DNA from 4 places in the Streptomyces sp. NPDC002994 genome. Region 2 is predicted to be linked to each of the others. Evidence: riboswitches for the same ligand, from Rfam matches in the RefSeq annotation. Region 2 holds a riboswitch; each other region holds the start of a gene.
What was found. Region 2 has a riboswitch for cyclic di-AMP ahead of ABZX79_RS04600 (LysM peptidoglycan-binding domain-containing protein). Riboswitches for the same ligand answer to the same signal wherever they lie in the genome.

Region 1 (5,882 bases), on a different contig from region 2:
GATCCGGGTTTTCGTGTACGTCGTCGCGGGCCACCTCTTCGCGGCCTTCGTCTACCTGCTCTTCACGCTCGGCGGCGAGCGCTGATCAGCTTCCGTCGAGCAGGCGCAGCCGCAGCCGCTCGCGGGTCGTGTCGCTGACGTTCAGGCCCTCCGTGAGGTAGCGGTCCGTGGTGCCCCAGACATCCTCGATGGTCTCGAAGGCGGCGGCCAGGTACTCCGCGCGGGCCTCGAAGAGCGGGCTGAGCAGCTCCATGACCTCGGGGGACATCGCCGCGGGGGAGTTGTCGCTGCGCTTCACCTTGTAGCGGCGGTGCGGGTCGTTCGACTTCAGGTAGTCGGCCTCGATGGCCTCGCGTTCGACGCCGACCGCCAGCAGGGTCACGGCTATCGACAGGCCCGCGCGGTCCTTGCCCGCCGCGCAGTGCATCAGCGCGGGGACGGCTTCCCCGGCGAGCGCGTGCAGCACCCGGCTCTGCTCGGCCGTACGCTCCTTGATGATCATCCGGTACGTCGCCGACATCCGGCCCGCGGCCTTGCCGTCAGCGAGGATCTCGCGCAGCTCGTCGAGGTTCCCGTCGCGGACCATCTTCCAGAACACCGCGCCGTCGGCCGGGTCCGTCAAGGGCAGGTTGACGTTGCGCACCCCCGGCAGCTCGATGTCGGGGCCCTCCAGCTTCTGGTCCGCCTCATTGCGGAAGTCGAAGATCGTGTGGAGGCCGAGCGAACCGAGGAACGCCGCGTCGGTGGCGGTGGCGTGCGCCAGGTGACCGCTGCGGAAGAGGACGCCGTACCGGACCCGTCGCCCGTCCACCGTCGGCAGGCCGCCCACATCGCGGAAGTTGCGCACCGCGGCAAGCTCGGGCTCGGTCTGCTCGGGCTCTGTCGACGGGACCTGCGGCAGCTGCTGTGTCACGTGGGCTCCTGAAGTCTGCCGTCGGCGCTGCTCGCCGACTTCGGCGCGTTTCGACGATACGACATGGGTTCCTGGGGCAATCATCTCGGATCGGACCGCGCGGTCGTTGCACTGGGGAGTCCGGACGTACGAAGATGTTCGGACCTGTGCGAATCTGGGGGACTTGATGATCGACACCGGCGACAACGGCCGTACCTGGCTGCTCTCCGGGGCGGCGGGCAGCTACGCGCTGCACCTCACCGACCGCGACGAGCTGGTCCACCTGCACTGGGGGCCGCGGATCTCCCTCGCCGACGCCGAGTCGCTGGCCGCCGAACCGCCGCCGCCGTACTGGCCCTTCGAGTCGCAGCTCGACGGACGCGAGGAGTACCCCGTCGAGGGCGGCCCCCGTTTCGCACGGCCGGCCCTGTCGGTTCGTACGCCCGCCGTGCGCGGCACCGAGTGGCGCTGCGCCGGATCCGCCACGGACGGCGACGAACTGCGGCTGCGCTTCGCCGACCCCGTCCATCACCTCGGCCTCACCCTGCACTACCGGATGCGCGCGGACTCCGACGTCGTGGAGCGGTGGGCCACCGTCGCGCACGAAGGACCGGCCGATGCCCCCGCCCTCGAGCTGCTGCGGGCCGACGCCGCCGCCTGGACGCTGCCCCGGCGCGAGCGGTGGCGGCTGAGCCAGCTGCACGGCCGGTGGGCGGCCGAATCCCGGCTCGTACGGTCCGGGCTTACCCCTGGCGAGAAGGTGCTGGGCAGCCGCCGAGGCCACACCGGGCACCAGCACCTGCCCTGGGTCGCCCTCGACGCCGAGGGCGCCACGGAGGAGAGCGGCGAGGTGTACGGCTGCGCCCTCGGCTGGTCCGGGTCGTGGCGCATCGCCGTACAGCAACTGCCCGACGGGACGGTGCAGATCACCGGCGGGGCGGGACACGACGACTCGGGTCTGCTGCGGCTGGCGCCCGGCGGAACGTACACCACGCCCGTCTTCGCGGGGCTGTGGAGCGACGGCGGATTCGGCGGGGCGAGCCGGGCGTGGCACGCCTGGCAGCTCGCGCACGTCATGCCCGACGCTCGCAGCTCGCGGCCCGTTCTCTACAACTCCTGGGAAGCGACCGGGTTCGACATCTCCGAGGGCCAGCAGCTCGCGCTGGCGCGGCGGGCCGCGGACATCGGTGTCGAGCTGTTCGTCGTGGACGACGCGTGGTTCGGCGCGCGGGTCAGCGACCGCGCCGGGCTCGGGGACTGGACGCCGAATCCGGACCGCTTCCCCGGCGGGCTGAAGCCGCTGGCCGACGAAGTGCACGGGCTGGGCATGCGGTTCGGGATCTGGGTCGAGCCCGAGATGGTCAACGCCGACAGCGATCTGTACCGGGCGCATCCCGACTGGGTGCAGCATCATCCGGGGCGCACCCGCACGGAGTTCCGTAACCAGCTTGTCCTCAATCTGGCGCGGGACGACGTCCAGGCGTACCTCTGGGAGCAGCTCGACGGGTTGCTGTCGAGCGCTCCGATCGATTATGTGAAGTGGGACTTCAACCGCTGCTTCACCGACGCGGGCTGGCCGGGCGAACCGTACCCGCAGCGGCTGTGGACCGAGCACGTGCACGCCCTGTACGCGCTCCTCGACCGGCTGCGGGCCGCGCATCCCGGCGTCGCCTTCGAGTCGTGCTCGGGCGGCGGCGGCCGGATCGACCTCGGGATTCTGTCCCGTACCGACCAGGTGTGGACGTCCGACAACACCGACCCGCTGGACCGGCTCGCCATCCAGCACGGCTTCAGCCAGCTGCACCCGGCGCGGGCGATGGCCGCGTGGGTCACCGACAGCCCGAACACTCAGCTCAACGGGCGGGTCAGCTCGCTGCGCTTCCGCTTCGTGAGCGCGATGGCGGGCGTGCTCGGCATCGGCGGCGATCTGACCGGCTGGGGCGAGGACGAGATCGCCGAGGCGCGCGAGTGGGTGGACCTGTACAAGGAGATCAGGCCGGTGGTGCAGCACGGCGAGCTGTACCGGCTGCGGGCGCCCGACGGCGGGCTCAGCGCCGTTCAGTACGTGCGCGGTGACGACACCGTCGTCCTCGCCTGGCTCCAGGCGCAGCATTACGGCGAGGAGCAGCCGCCGCTGCGTCTGCGCGGGCTGGACCCGGCTGCGGCGTACGCCTGCCTCGACACCTCTGCCGTGCACCGGGGTTCCGTACTGCTCCACCGGGGGCTTCGCACCGCGCTGCGCGGCGATCTCGACGCGGCGGTCTTCCGGCTGCGGAGGACGTGAGCCCTGGGATTTGACGCCCTTACAGTGCAGTGCGGGAGGTAAGTGGCAGTTAGGGCGAAACGGACCATTTCGGTGTAACTCCCCATGGGGGTACGGGAAATGGCGGGGCTGCTGGTGAGCAGGATCATATTCGTGACGGTGCGTGGCGAAGCGCTGCGAGGAAATGCCAGTTGGCGGGCGGGGCGTAAAGATCCGTAATCCACAGAGGGTGACGGGAATTGCTCCATGAATTCTCGTGGGGCAATGGCGGAATGAATGGACTGGCTTGTACGGGAGAGCCGCGTCGGCTTACGGTCACCGTCAATCCGGGTGGACCGCCGAATCCTGCCACCTCCCGGAATCCGCACTCACACTCACTCACGCGTGGCAGGAGCGGGGGAACCAGGTAAGTACGCCGGTCATCGGGGAAGTTCCCCGTCCGGACCGGCTTTGGGGTTAAGTCGCGCACCAGCGCGGCCGGGCATCTCCAGCCCGAACCCGACAGCTCACCTCGTAGGCGCCGGAGAGGAATGTTCCATGCCCGCAAAGGGTAAGCACCGCCGCCCGAGGTCCAACTCGCTCACTCGCGGATTCGTCGCCGCCGGAACGGGCGGGGCCGTACTCGCACTTCCGCTCATCGCCGCCACCGGTGCGAACGCCGCGGAGAAGGCGGCCCCGGCCGCCGCGTCCGCCGGCAAGTCCGCCCCCTCGGCCGCTTCCGAGAAGGCCGCGCCGACGAAGAAGGCCGGCACCAAGACCTACTCCGTGGTCTCCGGCGACTACCTGTCGAAGATCGCCGACGAGCAGGACGTGCGGGGCGGCTGGCAGAAGCTGTACGACGACAACCGTGAGGTCGTCGGCGGCAACCCCTCGCTGATCCTGCCCGGCATGAAGCTGACCATCGGTGCGAAGGCCGCTGCCCCCGCGAAGGCCGCCGCCCCGGCGAAGGCCGCTCCGGCGAAGCCCGCCCCCGTGAAGGCGGCCCCCAAGGCCGCCCCGAAGGCCGAGGCCCCCAAGGCCGCCCCCGCGGCCGCCGCGCCGAGCACCGGATCCGGCTTCACCGCCCCGGTCTCCGCGGGCGTCACCACCCCGTACCGCATGGCCGGCGGCAGCTGGTCCAGCGGCTACCACACGGGCGTCGACTTCTCCGCGTCCAGCGGTACCCCGGTCAAGGCGGTCGGTGCCGGCACCGTGGTCTCCGCGGGCTGGAGCGGCTCGTACGGCAACGAGGTCGTCATCAAGCACGAGGACGGCCGCTACTCGCAGTACGCCCACCTGTCCTCGCTGTCCGTCTCCTCCGGCCAGAGCGTCGGCGGCGGCACCCAGATCGGCCTCTCCGGCAGCACGGGCAACTCCACCGGCCCGCACCTGCACTTCGAGATCCGGACCGGCCCGAGCTACGGCTCGGACGTCGACCCGCTGGCCTACCTGCGCGGCCACGGCGTCACCATCTGAACCATCTGATCTGCCTGCACGCTCTCGTACGCCCCCTTTTCGCTGCCACATCCGGCGGCAAAAGGGGGCGTACGTGCTTTTTCGGTCTATTCCGGGTTGGGTGAATCTTGACCGGTGTCATATATCACGCTGCGTCAACCCCTCCCTACGGTGGCGTAGGTCACTCGCTCCAGTGAAGGATGTGCCGACGTGGCAGACGATTCGAGATCATTCAATGCAGTCACGATCGGGTCGTACGCGGCGATCGGCGACAGCTTCACCGAAGGCGTCGGAGATCCCGGACCCGACGGTGCGTTCATCGGCTGGGCCGACCGGCTCGCCGTACTCCTCGACGACCGCGTCCCCGAGCACACCTTCCGCTACGCCAACCTCGCCGTACGCGGCCGTCTCCTCGACCAGATCGTGGCCGAGCAGGTCCCGCGCGCTAAGGAGTTGGCACCCGATCTGGTGAGCTTCTGCGCCGGGGGCAACGACATCCTCCGGCCGGGCAGCGACCCCGACGACGTCGCCGAGCGCTTCGAACGGGCCGTCGCGGACCTCACCAACGCCGTGGGCACCGTCATGGTGACCACCGGCTTCGACACGCGCGGCATTCCCGTGCTGCGCCATCTGCGGGGCAAGATCGCGACGTACACGGCGCACGTACGGGCGGTCGCCGACCGGTACGACTGCCCGGTGCTCGACCTGTGGTCGCTCAAGTCCGTACAGGACAGGCGCGCCTGGGACGGCGACCGGCTGCACCTCTCGCCCGAGGGGCACACCCGGGTCGCCCTGCGCGCCGCCCAGGTGCTCGGGCTCGACGTACCGGCCGACCCGGACCAGGCGTGGCCGCCGCAGGCGCCGCGCGGCACGCTGGAGGCGCGCCGGGACAACATCCAGTGGGCGCGGGAGCACTTGGTGCCGTGGATCGGGCGGCGGCTGCGCGGGGAGTCGTCAGGTGATCACGTCGAGGCGAAGAGGCCCGATCTGCTGCCCCTGTGAGGGCAGGCGGGTGGCGGCCGGTACGCGCTCCAGAACGCCGCCCGCGAACACGTCGTACAGCGGCAGCGTCTCCAGGTGGACGTAGCCGATGTGACAGTCGCAGGCGGCGAGGGGGCAGGCGCGCGGGCGCAGTGCCTGGCGGTACGAGCCGTCGTAGAGATTGCCGAGTTCGGTGGGCACGAAGTGGCAGCGGCGGACCCCGCCTTCGCCGTCCACCGAGATCACCGACTCGCCGGTCCGGCAGGGGAGACCGGCGGAGGCGTGGGGGTGGCGGCTGTACGGGAAAAGGGG
Region 2 (5,882 bases):
CATTTTAGGGGCAGCCGTCGAGGGTGACGGCGCCGCCTAGAACGGGATCGAGCCGACCCCGGAAATCTTCAGCCGCCCACTGCCGATGGCGGTGCGCTTCGCCAGGACGCTCGCCTCCCGGCCGTCCGGCAGCCGCAGCGTGGCGCGGTCGCCCTCCATCGCCGCGAAGAACTCTTCTGTCACCTTGTCGGTCTGCGCGCTGCCGCCCCACTCGGCCAGCTCGGCGCGGCCGCCGCTGAGGGTGGCCACGACCTCGATCTCGACGTCACCGGTGATGAGGACCGCGGGGCCCTGGTAGTTACTCATGGTCCCCAGTGTGCGCCCACCGGCCGCCGCGTCCTACCACAGGGGCGAGGTGCGCTGGGTGTACGACCGGCCGTGCGCTCCAGCGGGGTGCCCTCAGGCGCCCTGCTGGAGCGCACGGCCGTGAATTTCTCAATCACTCGCTACGGGAAGGGTGTTCACCCGCCCCGGCGGTCGCTTTAGTACGGTCCGTTGACGTTGTCGATCGAGCCGTAGCGGTCCGCGGCGTAATTGCACGCGGCGGTGATGTTGGCGACAGGGTCGTAGCTGTCCATCGACGTACCGGGCACGTGGTAGGCCGCGAAGGTCGGCTGGATGACCTGGAGGAGCCCCTTGGACGGCGTACCGGCCACGGCGTTGGAGTCCCAGTTGTTGATCGCCATCGGGTTGCCCGAGGACTCACGCATGATGTTGCGGTGGATGCCCTCGTACGTGCCGGGGATGCCGTGCTTGGCCATGACGGCCAGCGACTCCTTGATCCAGCCGTCCAGGTTGTTGGCGTACGTCGTGGTCTTCGTGACGGCGGTGCGGGTCTCGGAGCGGTCGGCCCGCTCGGCCGGGGCCTTCGCGGGCGTCTTCGCCTTCGGCTCGGCCTTCGCGCCGATCGTCAGCTTGAGGCCGGGGTGAATCAGCGCCGGGTTGTCGCCGATGACCTGACGGTTGTCCTCGTACAGCTTCTTCCAGCCGCCGCTCACGGAACGCGCGTCCGCGATCTTGGACAGGGAGTCACCCGCGACCACGGAATAGGTCTTGGGCTCGGCCTTCTTCGCGGCGGCGGCGACGGCCGGCGCGGCCTTCTCGACAGCTGCGGGCTGCGCGGCGGTGGCGGAGGTCGCCCCGATCAGCGGCAGGGCGAGTGCGGCGCCACCCGTGCTCGCGGCGATGAAACCGCGAGTGAGTGATCTGGCCTTGGGACGACGGTGCTTACCCTTCGAGGGCATAACGAATTCCTCTCCGTCGCCTGCGAGGTGAGCTGTCGGGTTCGGGCTGGAGATGCCCGGTCGCACGGTCAATGCGACTTCACCCCAAGCCGTTCCGGATTCCGGATCGGCGGCTTACCTGGTTCCCCCGCTCCTGCCGTACGTGAGTGTGAGTGGGTGCGGTTTCCGGACGGCGGCAGGATTCGGCGGTCCACCCGGATTGACGGTGACGGTAAGCGAGACAGGCAGGTAAGAACAAGCCCCGGATTCCGCGTCGCAATGGAGATGGCCTATCAGGACGTGGAAACTTCTGTCACTGTCCGTGGGCGGCAGGCGCAACTTTCCCTCTATTGACGGGAACTGAGGCGTTGGCACTACCGCGTTTCGCTGCCGACGTGACTCCTGTCACGGATGACGTCGAGCGGCCGACCATTCAGGCAAACCGCCCACATTGGTCATTCGTGGGCGGAATGCGTGCTATTGGAGCGGTGTGGGCCGGGAGTGCTTGCGCCGAACGCCGTAACTCCTCTGTCCCCGCGGCGACTTGCGCGCCCCTTTCCGCAAGTCCACCGCGCGCTGAAGGGAGTTGCTCCGCGACGGTCCGGTCATGGGCGGCATTGGGCAAACTGGAATAAACTGATACAAACAGCCTCGCGCGGGTATCCATCCCACATGAACGAAACCAGGCCTCTGGCCGTCGTTACCGGTGCCTCCAGCGGAATCGGTTTCGAGCTGGCCAAGCAATTCGCTGAAAATGGATTCGACCTTCTGCTGGCCGCTGAGAATTCCGACCTCGCCCTCGCGGCGGACGAAGTGCGGGCCCATGGAGCCGACGTACACATCGTGAAGGCCGATCTGGCGACACCGGACGGCACGCAGCGACTGCTCGGCGCCATCACGGCGACCGGGCGGCCGGTCGCCGCCGCCGCACTCAACGCCGGCGTCGGGCAGGGCGGGGCCTTCCTCGACACGGACCTCGCCGACCAGCTGCGTGTCATCGACCTCAACATCACGTCCACCGTGCGGCTGGCGAAGGGCCTGCTGCCCGACATGGTCGCTCGCGACGAGGGCAGAATCCTGTTCACGTCGTCCATCGCGGCAACGATGCCGGGCTCCTTCCAGGCGGTGTACAACGCCTCCAAGTCCTTCATCCAGTCGTTCGCCCAGGCGTTGCAGAACGAACTGAAAGACACCGCGGTGACGATCACGTCGGTCATGCCCGGCCCGACGGAGACCCACTTCTTCCACCGCGCCGGCATGGATGACACCCAGGTCGGGCGGCAGAAGAAGGACGATCCCGAAGAGGTGGCGAGGCAGGGCTTCGCGGCGCTGATGGCCGGCCGGAAGAAGGTCGTGGCGGGCTCCGTGAAGACCAAGGCGCAAGGGCTGGTCAACAAGGTCGTCCCCGACAGCGTCAAGGCCGCCGCCCACCGGAAAATGGCGGAACCCGGATCCGGCGAACCGAAGTGAGCGCCTTCCTGCTCTTTTACGGCAGAGGTGTGCCCCCGGTGGCGTTGACAATCTCAGCCGTGATGTAGCTCGCCTGCGGAGAAGCGAGGAATACGTAGGCCGGGGCCATCTCGGCAGGCTGTGCCGGGCGGCCCAGAGGCGCCTGCTTTCCGAACTTCGTGGTGTCCGGCATGGTCGCCGGAATCAGCGGCGTCCATACCGGGCCGGGAGCGACAGCGTTGACCCGGATGCCGCTGGACGCCACCATTTGCGCCAGCCCCTGAGTGAACGCGACGATGGCCGACTTCGTCATGGCGTAATCGAGCAGATGAGGGCTGGGTTTGTACGCCTGGACGGAGGACGAGTTGATAATGCAGCCGCCCTCGGGGATGTGGGGGAGGGCCATCTTCGACAGCCAGAACATGCCGTAGAGGTTGGTCTTCATGACCCGGTCGAATTGATCGGTCGTGATGGCGCTGATGCCGTCCGGCTGGGACATCTGATAGGCGGCGTTGTTCACCAGAATGTTGATGTGGCCGAATTCCGTGATCGCGCGGTCAATCAGCGCACGGCACTGCTCCTCGTCCCGGATGTCGCAGCTCACCGCGACAGCCCTGCGGCCCGCCTCCTCGACGAGGCGGGAGGTCTCGGCGGCCTCTTTGTCCTCCTCCGGAAGATGAGTGAGCAGAACATCGGCACCCTCACGGGCGAAGGCCAGGCACACCGCCCGGCCGATCCCGGAGTCCCCGCCGGTCACCACCGCCGCGAGGCCTTTCAGAAGCCCGTTTCCCCGGTAGGAGTCCTCGCCGTGATCGGGCGGAGGATCCATCGGGCCCGTCCAGCCGGGGTGTTCCTGTTCCTGGTCCGGGAGCTCCGGCTGCGGATGCTTCGTGACGGGGTTTTCCGGGGTTTCCCCCTCGCGGCTCTCTTCATTCATCGCGGCCTCCTTGTTGATCGGATTTGGTCACATCTGGGTTCCCCAAAGCCCAGCGCTCGAATCCACGGGCCTTGTCATGTGCATTGACACGCGCGCACGCCCGCTGCTTGATTGATGCCGCACCACGTTTGGGAGCGCTCCCACCGACGAGCGATGGGAGCGCTCCCACTCGGCCCCCGAAGTCTTCTGACAGGGAGATCCGCACGTGAGCCACCACAGAAAAAGCCGAAGAACGTTAGCGGCTGTCGCCGCCGGCACCGCCACCAGCCTGCTGCTCGCGGCGGCCGGACTGATCGGCACCACGCCGGCGGTCGCGGCCGAGGCGGCCGAAGCGCACGTCGACAATCCGTTCGCGGGTGCCTCGTCCTACATCAACCCCGACTACGCGACACTGATCGACGGGTCCATCGCCAAGACCGCCGACGCCACGGTCAAGGCGAAGATGGAGAAGGTCAAGAGCTATCCCACCGCCGTCTGGCTGGACCGCATCGCCGCGATACACGGCGGCAGCGCCAACGGGGGCCGCAAGAGTCTGGCCGACCACCTCGACCTGGCGCTGGCCCAGAAGAAGCCCGGACAGCCGCTGACCGCCACGTTCGTGGTGTACGACCTGCCGGGCCGGGACTGCGCCGCCCTCGCCTCCAACGGTGAACTGCCCCTCACACAGGCGGGCCTGGACCGCTACAAGGCCGAGTACATCGACGCCATCACCAGCGTCTTCGCCGCCCCGAAGTACCAGGACATCCGCATCACCACGGTGATCGAACCGGACGGCCTGCCGAACCTGGTCACCAACCTGGCGGACCCCGAGTGCGCGCAGGCGAAGAGCAGCGGCATCCAGGTCAAGGGCATCCAGTACGCCCTGGACAAGCTGCACGCCATCCCGAACGTCTATACGTACCTGGACTTCGCCCACTCCGGCTGGCTGGGCTGGGACACCAACCTGACGCAGACCACGCAGCTGTACACGGACGTCGCCAAGGGCACCGCCGCGGGTCTGAGCAGCGTTGACGGCCTGATCACCAATGTCTCCAACTACACGCCGCTGGCCGAGCCGTTCCTCACCGACCCCGACAAGACCGTCGGCGGGAACATGGTCAAGTCGGGCAAGTTCTACGAGTGGAACCCGAACTTCGACGAGTCGGACTTCACCAAGTCCGTTCACCGGGCGCTGGTCGCCCAGGGCTGGCCCGCGTCCACCGGCATGGTCGTCGACACGTCCCGCAACGGCTGGGGCGGCAGCGGGCGGCCGACCGCCGAAAGCACCAGCACCACCCTCGACACGTACGTGAGCGAGTCCAAGGCGGACCGCCGGGCCCACCGCGGGCTGTGGTGCAACCACAGCGGCGCCGGTATGGGGCAACCGCCGCAGGCCGCCCCCGCCGGCTACCCGGATTCGCATCTGGACGCGTTCCTGTGGGTCAAGCCGCCCGGCGAATCGGACGGCGCGAGCGAGGACATCCCGAACGACGAGGGCAAGCGCCCGGACCCGATGTGCAACCCGTCGTACACCGCGCCGGGCGCCGGCAACGGCAAGACCGGCGCGCTGCCGGACGCGCCACTGGCCGGTCACTGGTTCCACAACCAGTTCGAGATGCTGGTGAGGAACGCCTACCCGGCCGTCCCCACCGACGGTGGCGGCGACCCGGACCCGACGGACACGCAGGCGCCGACCGCCCCCACTGCCCTGAGCAGCACGGCGAAGACGGCGAACAGTGTGTCGCTGGCGTGGAACGCGTCGACGGACAACGTCGGGGTGACGGGTTACGACGTCTACCGGGGCACGGTGAAGGCGAACACGACACCGGTGGCCGGTACGTCCTTCACGGACACCGGCCTGTCGCCGTCCACGGCGTACAACTACACGGTCCGGGCGCGTGACGCGGCGGGCAACGTGTCGGCGGCCTCCGCGGTGTTGAGCGTGACGACCGGGGCCGGAGGTGGTGGCGGCGATCCGTCCGGTGCGCTGAAGGTCCGGTACAAGAACAATGACGCCTCCGCCACGGACAACTCCATCCGGCCGGGTCTCCAGGTGGTCAACACCGGTTCCGCCGCGCTCGATCTGAGCAAGGTCTCGGCGCGCTACTACTTCACCCGCGACGGCGGGTCGTCCTCGGTGAGCGCGTTCTGCGACTACGCGGCGGTGGGCTGCTCGCAGGTGAAGCTGCGGGTCGTTCCGCTGACCACTCCGGTCACGGGTGCGGACGCCTACCTGGAGGTGACGTTCTCGGGTGGCTCGCTGGCGGCCGGGAAGGACACCGGTGACGTCCAGC
Region 3 (5,882 bases), on a different contig from region 2:
GCCGTCGCTCCTACGCCGGCCTCGTCGCCCCCGCGAACGGCATCTGGTCGATCGGCGCCACCCGGACCGGGGCGCCGGGGCGGGGTGCGTGGATCATCTGGCCGTTGCCGATGTAGAGGCCCACGTGGCTGATGCCGGAGTAGAAGAAGACCAGGTCCCCGGGGGCCAGCTGCGAGCGCGAGACGCGCTGTCCCGCGTTGATCTGCGTGTACGTCGTACGCGGCAGCGAGACGCCCGCCGCCTTCCAGGCCGCCTGCGTCAGGCCCGAGCAGTCGAAGGCGGACGGCCCCGTGGCGCCCCACACGTACGGCTTGCCGATCGCCCCGTACGCGAAGGAAACCGCCTGCCCGGCACGGGAGTTCGGCGCCTGGGGCGGGCGGTTGCCGCGAGTGACGGCCCGCTCAGTGCGGTCGGCGCGGTTGGCGCGGTCGGCCCCGGACCCGGCATCTGCGCTCGAACCGCCGTGGCCGTCCTCCCGGGCGTACTCCGCGCGCTGCTCCGCCGTGAGGCGGGACAGGAGGTTCTCGGCCGCGCCGATCTTCTCCTTGATCTTCGACTTGTGCCTGCGCAGGTCCTTCTGGTGCGCCTTGAGCTCGTCCAGGCGGTTGTCCGCCTCCTCCCGCAGTTGCTCGATCTCCCCGAGCTGCTGCCGTATCCCGGTGACGGCCGCCGCCTGCCGGTCGCCGGCGCGGTCGGCGATCGCGGCGCGCTCCAGGTACTGGTCCGGGTCGGAGGTAAGTGCCACCTGTACGGCCGGATCGATCGCGCCGGTGCGGTACTGCGCGGTGGCGAGCGAACCGAGCCCGTTGCGCGCCGCGTTGAGGCGCTCGGTCCTGCGGGCGGCCTCGTCGCGCAGCTCGTTCAGTGACTCCCCGGCGTCGTCGGCCTTCTCCTTCACGCCGTTGTACTTCTCGGTGGCGACCTCGGCGTCGTGGTACAGCTGATCGACCTTCGCCTTCACCTGAGCGGGGGTGAGGGCGGGCTCCGCGTGCCCGATGCCGTCAAACGCGGTGGCGCTCGCGGCTCCGGCGAGGGCCAAGGTGACGGCGGTGCGGGCGGTGCGTGCGGTGTTGCCGGTGAGCAGGCGCTGCTTGGGCTTTCGGTGCGTGGCCACGAGGGCGTCCACGTCCTTCCGTCCTGTACGTCGCTGTACGTCGAGCCGCTCGCATCCGGCGGCGGCCCGCACAGGGGAACGGGCCGCCGCCGGATTTTCGGCGGTGGTGTCCGACTGCCGCTCCGGGGAGGGGCGGCGGTGGGGAGTCGGTCACCTGGGGAAGGACGCTAAACCTGAGGGTCACGGGACAGCGGTGGAATGACCGACAGTGGTCGAATTAGGTAGCTGAGTGAGCGCGGTTGGGGAAGGGACCTGCGCCGGCAGCGAGCATTCCGCTCTTCCGCGACCGATACGGCGATGGCAGGGGAACCTGGCCGCCGGGGCTGCTATGGCCAGAGCTAGGCTCCGGTTCATGGACGTACTCATCAATGTCTTCGTCGGCCTGCACATCATCGGCATAGCCTCGCTGCTCGGCGGCTTCCTGACCCAGATGAAGGCGATGGGCGACGGCACGGCCCGCTTCAATCCGGCGATGCTGCACGGCGCGCTGACCATGCTCGTCACGGGCGTGGCACTGGTGGGACTCAACCAGGCCGACGATCAGGCGGTGAACAACCTCAAGATCGGCATCAAGCTCGCGATCCTCGTGGTGATCCTCGGCCTGGTGTACGTCAAGCGCGATGAGGAGAGGGTCGAGAAGGCGCTGTTCGGGGCGGTCGGCGGACTGACCGTCGCCAATATCTTCATCGCGGTGCTCTGGACCTGAGCCGGGCTGCGGATCTCTGAGCCTGTGGCGGGCCGCGTCGCCCTGTTCAAGACCGCGTCGCGGCCGCCACCGGTGGCCGGGCTGTTCGGCGACGAGCGCCTCCGCCGCGACCGGCGTGCACCGACCACCGCTTCGGCCCCCCCGGGGGCATCCTCGGCATGATCGCACGGCGGCTCCTGAGACCACCGCCCAGTTCAGGTGACTTCTCATCGTCCTGTCCTGCCGGACCGGCGAAGGACAGGAGGACAGGAGGACGATGAGGAAAGGCCAACTCAAACGCGGCCCGGCACAGGCGCTTTCGGGCTAGGCGGGGCGCACGCTGCCGTAGATCGGCATGTAGTAGATCGACTCCTCGCGGACGTACGCGCCGGGCTTCGGGGCGTGGATCATCTTGCCGCCGCCGATGTAGATGCCGACGTGGCTGATGTCGTCGTAGAAGAAGACCAGGTCGCCCGGCTTGAGGTTGTCCGTCGCGATGCGCGTGCCGACCTTCACCTGGTCCCAGGTGGTACGGGGGAGGTCGACGCCGGCGGCCTTCCAGGCGTCCTGGGTGAGGCCGGAGCAGTCGTACGAGCTGGGGCCTGCCGCGCCCCAGACGTACGGCTTGCCGATCTGGGCGCGGGCGAAGGCCAGGACCTTCTCGGCCTTGGCGGCGTACGCGTCGCCGGTGCCGGTGCCGGAACCCGTGCCTGTATCGGCTCCCGTACCCGTACCCGTACCCGTACCCGTTCCCGTATCGCTCTCGTCCTTCTGTGCCACTTCCTCCTGGCGCTTGCGCTCCGCCTTGGCCGCCTCCGCCTCTGCCTTGGCCTTCGCTTCGGCCTTGCGCCGCGCCTCCGCCTCCCGCGCCTTCTCCAGCGTCGCCAGCCGCGCCTTCTCCTGCGCGGTCAGCCGGGACAGCAGCTCGCGCGCCTGTGCGAGCTTCGTCTGCACGTCCTGCTTCGAGGACTTGAGGGATGCCTGCGACGCGGTGAGGCTCTCCAGGCTCCGCGTCGCCTCGGCGCGCTTCTTCGACGCCGCCGCCTGCTGCGTCTCGAAGTCGGTGACATCCGTCTGCTGGCGTTCCGTCATCCGGTCCAGCAGCCGGTTCTGGTCGAAGTACGCCTGGGGGCTGTCCGCGAGGAGCAGCGCGGCGGTCGGGGTGACCGACCCCGACCGGTACTGTGCGGCCGCGTAGCTGCCGAGCTTGCGCCGGGCCTCGTTCAGCTTCTCTGTCCGCTCGGCCACGGCGTCGAGCAGGCCGTCCACGGACTTCCGCTGCTGCTCCGTCTTCTCTTTGGCCAGGTTGTACTTCTGCGTGGCCGTGCCGGCCTGCCGGTAGAGGTCGTCGACCTTCTTCCGCACCTCTTCGACGGTCGGCTTGGGAGCCGTCGGCGCGGTGGGTGCCGCGCCCGCTGTCTGGGCGAGCAGGCCGACTGAGGCGATTGCGGCCGTCGTGATGCCCAGTGCGGGTGCGGTGGTGCGTGTACGGGCACGCGGCTTGCGATGCGACGCCAAGGCCGGCATCTCCTTCCGTGGACCGCCTACCGGGTTAGCTGTCGGGTTCGGGCGGGACGAACGGAAGGTGCCCTACGGTCCGTGGGACTGCGGACCGATTCACCCCAGGTGGTGCGCGTGGGTCCCCGGTTCCGAACTGCCCTGTGGCAGGCCGGATTCGGCGTGGGCTGATCGCTCCGGCGCTGTTCGCCGGCTGGGGTACGAGCCGCCCGACTCGGCACGCTAGCCAACAGTGGTGAGTGCTGGGAAGCCCGATGTTCGATATGCCCGATACATTTTCGTGACCTGGTCGAGTTGGTTCCGTTGTGCGTCCCGCAGCCCGGTCCCTCGGTCGGCCGTCGGGCGTGCGCAAGGTCACAGAGGGCGACGGCAGGCGTGCGAAGTGGCGGAGCGCCGGGTTCGCCCGGCCGGATCCGGGTGGCCCCGGTGGAATCCGGGGCGGGCTGTCGGTGGTCCCGCCTAAGCTTGGTAAACGATGAGCAGCCTCTTTGACGACAGCTTCCTGGCCGACCTCCAGCACGCGGAAGAGCCGGCCCCGCCGCCCCCCGAGGATCACGCCCCGGAGGAGGTCCCGCACGACCTCTTCGGCGGCGCCTTCGACGCGCCTCCGGCGCCCAGGGACGGGCACTACAGGGACGGCGCGCCGCGCCCGGTCGTGGACGCCGCCGCGCTGCTCGACGGGCTGAACGAAGAGCAGCGCGCCGCCGTCGTCCATGCCGGATCGCCGCTGCTCATCGTGGCTGGCGCGGGTTCGGGCAAGACCCGCGTCCTGACCCACCGGATCGCATACCTGCTGGCCAAGCGGGGTGTGCACCCCGGCCAGATCCTCGCGATCACCTTCACCAACAAGGCCGCGGGCGAGATGAAGGAGCGCGTGGAGCAGCTCGTCGGCCCGCGTGCGGGTCACATGTGGGTCTCCACCTTCCACAGCGCGTGCGTGCGCATCCTGCGCCGCGAGTCGAAGAGGCTCGGCTTCACGTCCTCGTTCTCGATCTACGACGCCGCCGACTCGAAGCGCCTGATGGCGCTCGTCTGCCGCGATCTGGACCTCGACCCGAAGCGCTTCCCGCCGAAGGCCTTCAGCGCCAAGGTCTCGAACCTCAAGAACGAGCTGATAGACGAAGAGACCTTCGCCGGGCAGGCCGCCGACGGCTTCGAGAAGACCCTGGCGCAGGCCTACGCGATGTACCAGGCGCGGCTGCGCGAGGCCAACGCCCTGGACTTCGACGACATCATCATGACCACCGTGCACCTGCTCCAGGCGTTCCCGGACGTCGCCGAGCACTACCGGATGCGCTTCCGGCACGTCATGGTCGACGAGTACCAGGACACCAACCACGCTCAGTACACGCTCGTACGCGAACTGGTAGGTCCGTCGGGCGAGAACCAGGCGCCCGCCGAGCTGTGTGTCGTGGGTGACGCCGACCAGTCGATCTACGCCTTCCGCGGCGCCACCATCCGCAACATCCTCCAGTTCGAGGAGGACTACCCGGACGCGAAGACGATCCTGCTGGAGCAGAACTACCGCTCGACGCAGACCATCCTCACGGCCGCCAACGCCGTCATCGAGCGCAACGAGAACCGCCGGCCCAAGAACCTGTGGACGGACGCCGGGGCGGGCTCGCTGATCACCGGGTACGTCGCCGACACCGAGCACGACGAGGCGCAGTTCGTCGCCGAGGAGATCGACCGGCTGACGGACGCGGGCGACGCGAAGGCCGGCGACGTCGCCGTCTTCTACCGTACGAACGCCCAGTCCCGCGTCTTCGAAGAGATCTTCATCCGCGTCGGGCTGCCCTACAAGGTCGTCGGCGGCGTGCGCTTCTACGAGCGCAAGGAGGTCCGGGACGTGCTCGCGTACCTGCGCGTCCTGGCGAACCCCGAGGACACCGTCCCGCTGCGCCGCATCCTGAACGTACCGAAGCGGGGCATCGGCGACCGCGCCGAGGCGATGATCGACGCGCTGTCGCTGCGCGAGAAGATCAGCTTCCCGCAGGCGCTGCGGCGCGTGGACGAGGCGTACGGCATGGCGGCCCGCTCGGCGAACGCCGTGAAGCGCTTCAACACGCTGATGGAGGAGCTCCGTACGATCGTCGAGTCGGGCGCCGGGCCCGCCACGGTGCTCGAAGCCGTCTTCGAGCGGACCGGTTACCTCGCCGAGCTCCAGGCCTCGACCGACCCGCAGGACGAGACACGTATCGAGAACCTTCAGGAACTCGCCGCGGTCGCCCTGGAGTTCGAGCAGGAGCGGGAAGGCGACGAGCCCGGGACGCTGGCCGAATTCCTGGAGAAGGTCGCGCTCGTCGCCGACTCCGATCAGATTCCTGATGAGGACGAGGACGGGTCCGGGGTCATTACGTTGATGACGCTGCACACCGCCAAGGGGCTTGAGTTCCCTGTGGTGTTCCTGACCGGCATGGAGGACGGCGTCTTCCCGCACATGCGCGCGCTCGGCCAGACCAAGGAGCTGGAGGAGGAGCGGCGACTCGCGTACGTCGGCATCACGCGCGCCCGCGAGCGGCTCTACCTGACGCGGGCCTCGATGCGCAGCGCGTGGGGACAGCC
Region 4 (5,882 bases), on a different contig from region 2:
CGTCGCCGACGACGAACTCGGTGGAGCCGCCCCCGATGTCCACGACGAGGTACGGCCCCGTCAGGTCCTCACGGCCCGCCAGCTCCTTCGTCGCGCCGGTGAAGGAGAACTCGGCCTCCTGGTCACCGGTGATCACCTCGGGCTCGACGCCCAGGATGTCGAGGACGCCGCGTACGAAGTCTTCGCGGTTCTCGGCGTCGCGGGAGGCGGAGGTGGCGACGAACCTGAGCTTCTCGGCGCCGTGCGCCTTGATGACCTCGGCGTACTCGCGGCAGGCGGCGAAGGTACGTTCCAGCGCCTCGGGGGCGAGGCGGCCGGTGCGGTCGACGTCCTGGCCGAGCCGGACGATCTGCATGCGGCGGTCGATCTCGACGAGCTCGCCGGTCTCAGGCTCGGCGTCGGCGACGAGCAGCCGGATGGAATTGGTACCGCAGTCGATGGCGGCGACGCGAGTCATGCGTGCTCCTGGTGTGGTGGTCGTGGGGTTCAGTCTGCCGCCGGGGCCTCGCACGGCGTCACGCACGGCCCCTTCGCCCACCACTCCGGCAGCAGCGCGAGCGCCTCGTCCCCGAAGGGGTTCACGCCGGGCCCGGCCGCGAGCGAGTGGCCGACCAGCACGTGCAGGCACTTCACACGGTCCGGCATGCCGCCCGCGCTCGGGAAGCCCTGAAGCACCTCGATCGCGTCGCGGCGCCGGATGTAGTCCTCGTGGGCCGCGCGATAGGCCGCGGCCAGCTCCGGGTCCTCGGCGAGCCGGTCCTGCATCTCCTTCATCAGGCCCGAGCCTTCGAGCGTGCCGATCGCACCGGACGCGCGCGGGCAGGTGAGGTAGTACAGCGTCGGGAACGGCGTGCCGTCCTCCAGACGCGGGGCCGTCTCGACCACGTCCGGCTGTCCGCACGGGCAGCGGTGCGCGATGGCGCGCAGTCCGCGCGGCGGGCGGCCCAGCTGCAGCTTGAACGCGGCGATGTCCGCCTCGGTGGGCTCGGTGCGCGGGGTGGTCGGGGGTGCGGCGTCCATGCGTGCGTTCGTGCCTTCGTGTTGGTGGTGACGGTGACTGGTGAACGGTACTTACTGGTTGCCCGTACGGTCGGCCTTGTCGACGCCGTCCCAGAGGTTGCTGTACCAGGGCCGGTCGGCGCCGCCCTGGTCGTCGCGGCGCCTGTCGCGGGCCTCGGGATCGTAGACGGTGAAGCCCGTCTCTCCCGGCCGTACGAGGTGAAGGTGCTCGCGGGCGAGGCGCTCGATGTACGCGTCGTCCTTGAGCCGGGCCTTCTCGTCGCGGAGCTCCTCGACGCGTTGGCCGGCCTCCCGCATCCGCTGCTGCTGGTCGGCGATCTCGCCGCGCTGCGACACGTACTGCCGCATCGGGTAGGCGAGGGCCACGACCAGCGAGCACAGCACCAGGACGAGGAGCGCCGCCCGGCCGGTGAGCCGGGAGCGGCGGGCCTGACGGCGGGTCTGCGAGCGGTAGACACGGGCGGCGGTCTGCTCGCCGAGCAGCCGAATCCTGGTCGCAGTGGAGAACCGGTCCCGGTCCTTCCCGGCCATGTATCCCGCCTCCCCTGCCGTTACGCACGTACGTCCCCGGACACGGTACGGGACCGCGGCCGGGGACGTACGTACGACTGGCTGTGCTGTGGTGTCAGGGCTTGCTGTCAGCCCTTGCTGTGCTTATCCCTTAAAGCGGGGGAAGGCGGAACGACCCGCGTACACCGCCGCGTCGTCGAGGATCTCCTCGATGCGCAGCAGCTGGTTGTACTTGGCGACGCGCTCGGAGCGGGCCGGGGCGCCGGTCTTGATCTGGCCGCAGTTGGTGGCGACGGCGAGGTCGGCGATGGTGACGTCCTCGGTCTCACCGGAGCGGTGCGACATCATGCACTTGAAGCCGTTGCGCTGCGCGAGCTCGACGGCGTCCAGGGTCTCGGTCAGCGAACCGATCTGGTTGACCTTCACGAGCAGCGAGTTGGCGGCGCCTTCCTCGATGCCGCGGGCCAGGCGCTCCGGGTTGGTGACGAAGAGGTCGTCGCCGACGATCTGGACCTTGGCGCCCAGCTTGTCGGTGAGGACCTTCCAGCCGGCCCAGTCGTCCTCGAAGAGCGGGTCCTCGATGGAGACGAGCGGGTACGCCGCCACGAGCTCCTCGTAGTACTCCGTCATCTCGGCGGCCGAGCGGGACTTGCCCTCGAACTCGTACGAGCCGTCCTTGTAGAACTCGGACGCGGCGACGTCGAGCGCGAGCGCGATCTGCTCGCCCGGGATGTAGCCGGCCTGCTGGATGGCCTCGAGGATGAGGTCGAGCGCGGCGCGGTTGGAGTCCAGGTTCGGGGCGAAGCCGCCCTCGTCGCCGAGGCCGGTGGACAGGCCCTTGGTCTTCAGGACGGACTTGAGGGTGTGGTAGACCTCCGTGCCCCAGCGCAGGGCCTCGGAGAACGACTCGGCGCCGATCGGCGCGATCATGAACTCCTGGATGTCGACGTTGGAGTCGGCGTGCGACCCACCGTTGAGGATGTTCATCATCGGAACGGGCAGCAGGTGCGCGTTCGGGCCGCCGAGGTAGCGGAAGAGCGGCAGGTCCGACGCCTCGGAGGCGGCGTGCGCGACGGCGAGGGAGACGCCGAGGATGGCGTTGGCGCCGAGGGAGGCCTTGTTCTCGGTGGCGTCCAGGTCGAACATGGCCTGGTCGATCAGGCGCTGCTCGGTGGCGTCGTAACCGACGAGCTCCGGGCCGATCTGCTCGATGACGGCGAGGACGGCCTTCTCGACACCCTTGCCCTGGTAGCGGTTCGGGTCACCGTCGCGAAGCTCAATGGCCTCGAACGCTCCGGTGGAGGCACCGGACGGAACAGCAGCACGACCGGTGCTGCCGTCGTCGAGGCCGACCTCGACCTCGACCGTGGGGTTGCCTCGGGAGTCCAGGATTTCCCGGGCTACGACGACGTCGATGGACGGCACGAGCATCTCCTTCTGGGATGTGACGCTAGGGGTGCAGGGTCACTTTGGCCTTGCGACAAGAGCCTAACCGGCTCGGGGGCATCGGTCGGCCGTTCGCCCGCCCCGTGGGACAAGAAGAGGTCCGAATACCCGCAATAGCGGACGTAACTCTTCTGGTCAGTACGGCAGAACCCCGGCCCGGCGCGTACGGGGGGAGCGCGCCGGGCCGGGGTGGTGTGGGGGTGTCGCCGGGTCAGCTCAGGTGCAGCTGCTGGCCCGGGTAGATGACATCGGCGTCGCTGACGATGTCCTTGTTCAGCTCGAAGAGCTTCTCCCAGCCGCCCTTGACCTTCTTCGCGTCGGCGATCTTGCCGAGGGTGTCGCCGGACTTGACCTTGTACTCGCCGTCACCCTTCTTGATCTCGGCGGGCGCGGCGGGCTTCGCGGTCTCGGCCTTGGGCTCGGCCTTGGGCTCGGAGCGGACCTCGCTGCGCGAGGCGGGCTGCTCGGCGGCGCGCGGGGCGGCCTGCTCCTGCTTCTTCTCCGTGGAACCGGAGGTGTCGACACCCGGGTCGACACCGTCGTTGGTCAGGCCGCCGGCACCGGCGCAGGCCCAGGCGCCCGGGCCCTGCATGTCGAGGAGCTTCTCGGCGGTGGCGATCTGCTGCGCCTTGGACGCCTTGTCGGCGGTCGGGGCGTACTGCGTGCCACCGGCCGCGGCCCAGCTGGACGCGGAGAACTGCAGGCCGCCGTAGTAGCCGTTGCCCGTGTTGATGGACCAGTTGCCGCCGGACTCGCACTGGGCGACAGCGTCCCAGGTCTCGACGGAAGCGGCGGAGGCCGAGGTCGCGCCCATCAGCGGGACGGCGACAGCGGCGCCGGTGATACCGGCGAACGCGGCGAAACGCATGGCCTTGGACGGGGCACGGTGCTTGGCCTTGCTGGAAAACAGCATGCGACATCTCCTCACCGACGCCTACGAGGTGAGCTGTCGGGTTCGGGCCAAGTGAGTGCCCGGCCGCACGACGACCTGCGTCGCGCGGCTTTACCCCAAGCCGGTTCCGTTCGTCTTTCGACGTCCGGGCCCGGCGCCTACCTGGGTCCCCCGCTCCTGCCTACGGCGCTTTACGCGTCAGTTCCCCCCGGCCGCCGGCAGGATTCGGCGTGACGGTCGACGGGGCCCGCGGTGGCGAGCGGTCTGACGGTAAACACATGAGCCCTTGATGTTCAAAGACGCACATCAGGGAGATATCGCCCTTCCCTGCCCTTACCTGACCCACATTCGCGCAGGTCAGGGGAGGAACGGGCGGATCGTCCGGGCCGCGCCCACCAGTTGAGGCAAAGAGACCCTTGTCTCACTTATGCCAAACTGGACATAGCGGCCCGAACTACCCCCCGAAATCAGCCCAGATCGAGGCTCTGGCCAGGGACGATGAGGTCCGGGTCGGAGCCGACGGTCTTCTCGTTCGCGGCATAGAGCGCGGCCCAGCCGCCGCTCACGTCGTGCGCGTCGGCGATGGCCCAGAGGTTGTCACCGGCGCGGACGGTGTACTCGCCGTCGGCGTTGGCGGCGTCACGTGTCGATCCGTCACCTCGGGAGGCGTGGCGGCCCGATTCGCGCCCGATGCCCGGATCACCGGATACGGCGCTGTCGGCTTCCCGCGCCTCTTCGCCGCGGTGCTTGCCCTTGGAGGTGCCCTCCTCGGGGGTGGGCGAGGCGGTCCCGGGGGAGGGGGCCTCGGGGTCGTCAGACGTCTTGGCGTCCTCGGACACCGGGGGCGCCGTCGGCTCAGCGGTTTCGTCCGCCTTGTCGGCCTTGTCAGCCTCGTCAGCCTTGTCGGCCTTCACGCTCTCGTCGCCGGTCCCGGCGGGCGCCTCGGTCGTCGGCTCGGACGGCTCCTGGGTCTCGGCGTTCTCCGGCGTCGCGGTCGACGTGTCGTCCTTCGGCTCGGCGGTCGCACCGTCATCCGGGGCGGCGTCGTCACCCTCCGTCAGGCCGGAGATGAGCGCGCAGCTCGGCCACGCCTGCGGTCCCTGGTCGGCCAGCACCTTCTCCGCCACCTGGATCTGCTGGGAGCGGCTGGCGAGGTCGGCGCGCGGCGCGTAGGCCGTACCGCCGAACTTCTGCCAGTTCTCCGGGGAGAACTGAAGCCCGCCGTAGTAGCCGTTACCGAGGTCGGCGCTCCACATGCCGCCGCTCTCGCAATCGGCGACTCGGTCCCAGGTCGTGGCTTCGGCAGCGTTCGCGCCGGTCGCGCCGAGCAGCGGGATGGCGATGGCCGATCCGGCGACTCCTGCCGCGACGACGAGAGCTGGAGCCTGACGGGGGCGGCGGTGCTTACCGTTCCCGGAGCGCATGCGGTGGCCTTTCGAGTGACGGCTGAGGTTGACGGTGAACGTAGCCCTACTCGAACGTTTGTTACAAGTCGATGCAGCGTAGATCACGTGAAGGTCTCGAATTGACGTAGCGTCACCTCGTTTCGGCGTCGAACTCCACGGGCAAGGTGCGCAGTCCGCGCATGATGAGGCCGCCGCGCCACCGCAAATCGTCAGGTTCCACCGCAAGCCGCAAGTCCGGCAGGCGTCGCAGCAACGTCGCGATCGCCGCCTGCCCTTCGAGCCGCGCCAGCGGCGCACCGAGGCAGTAGTGGATGCCGTGCCCGTAGCCGAGGTGCTGGTTGTCGCGGCGTGAGAGGTCGAGCGTGTCCGGCTCACCGAAGCGCTCGGGGTCCCGGTCCGCGGCGGCGAGTACGACGAGCACGGGGTCGCCGGCCGCGATGTCCTTGCCGCCCAGGGTCAGCGGCTCGGTGGCGTACCGCCAGGTGGCGAGCTCCACCGGCCCGTCGTAGCGCAGGAGTTCCTCCACCCCTGTGGCGAGCAGCTCCGTATCCCCCTCGGCGAGCGCGCGTTGGAGGCGTTCGCGCTGCTCCGGGTGGCGCAGGAGCGCG

Region 1: it holds a riboswitch for cyclic di-AMP, as region 2 does, so the genes downstream of both, ABZX79_RS28055 (LysM peptidoglycan-binding domain-containing M23 family metallopeptidase) here and ABZX79_RS04600 (LysM peptidoglycan-binding domain-containing protein) in region 2, are expected to answer to the same signal.
Region 3: it holds a riboswitch for cyclic di-AMP, as region 2 does, so the genes downstream of both, ABZX79_RS13025 (NlpC/P60 family protein) here and ABZX79_RS04600 (LysM peptidoglycan-binding domain-containing protein) in region 2, are expected to answer to the same signal.
Region 4: it holds a riboswitch for cyclic di-AMP, as region 2 does, so the genes downstream of both, ABZX79_RS16570 (transglycosylase family protein) here and ABZX79_RS04600 (LysM peptidoglycan-binding domain-containing protein) in region 2, are expected to answer to the same signal.

Annotation. Positions count from the first base shown of each region.
Region 1 is NZ_JBEXNQ010000024.1:48,537-54,418, reverse strand. It holds gene ABZX79_RS28070 (DUF6126 family protein) at 1-85, shown strand, start outside; gene ABZX79_RS28065 (tyrosine-protein phosphatase) at 86-913, opposite strand; gene ABZX79_RS28060 (alpha-galactosidase) at 1,080-3,176, shown strand; cyclic di-AMP (ydaO/yuaA leader) riboswitch at 3,517-3,690, shown strand; gene ABZX79_RS28055 (LysM peptidoglycan-binding domain-containing M23 family metallopeptidase) at 3,693-4,610, shown strand; gene ABZX79_RS28050 (SGNH/GDSL hydrolase family protein) at 4,800-5,591, shown strand; gene ABZX79_RS28045 (STM4011 family radical SAM protein) at 5,544-5,882, opposite strand, start outside.
Region 2 is NZ_JBEXNQ010000003.1:179,474-185,355, forward strand. It holds gene ABZX79_RS04595 (DUF4873 domain-containing protein) at 37-306, opposite strand; gene ABZX79_RS04600 (LysM peptidoglycan-binding domain-containing protein) at 483-1,244, opposite strand; cyclic di-AMP (ydaO/yuaA leader) riboswitch at 1,249-1,413, opposite strand; gene ABZX79_RS04605 (SDR family NAD(P)-dependent oxidoreductase) at 1,896-2,693, shown strand; gene ABZX79_RS04610 (SDR family oxidoreductase) at 2,710-3,609, opposite strand; gene ABZX79_RS04615 (glycoside hydrolase family 6 protein) at 3,815-5,882, shown strand, end outside.
Region 3 is NZ_JBEXNQ010000008.1:167,362-173,243, reverse strand. It holds gene ABZX79_RS13035 (NlpC/P60 family protein) at 11-1,114, opposite strand; gene ABZX79_RS13030 (hypothetical protein) at 1,467-1,820, shown strand; gene ABZX79_RS13025 (NlpC/P60 family protein) at 2,124-3,326, opposite strand; cyclic di-AMP (ydaO/yuaA leader) riboswitch at 3,325-3,490, opposite strand; gene pcrA (DNA helicase PcrA) at 3,793-5,882, shown strand, end outside.
Region 4 is NZ_JBEXNQ010000011.1:21,348-27,229, forward strand. It holds gene ABZX79_RS16550 (Ppx/GppA phosphatase family protein) at 1-457, opposite strand, end outside; gene ABZX79_RS16555 (DUF501 domain-containing protein) at 487-1,020, opposite strand; gene ABZX79_RS16560 (septum formation initiator family protein) at 1,072-1,551, opposite strand; gene eno (phosphopyruvate hydratase) at 1,675-2,961, opposite strand; gene ABZX79_RS16570 (transglycosylase family protein) at 3,188-3,889, opposite strand; cyclic di-AMP (ydaO/yuaA leader) riboswitch at 3,893-4,067, opposite strand; gene ABZX79_RS16575 (transglycosylase family protein) at 4,336-5,292, opposite strand; gene ABZX79_RS16580 (cytochrome P450) at 5,405-5,882, opposite strand, start outside.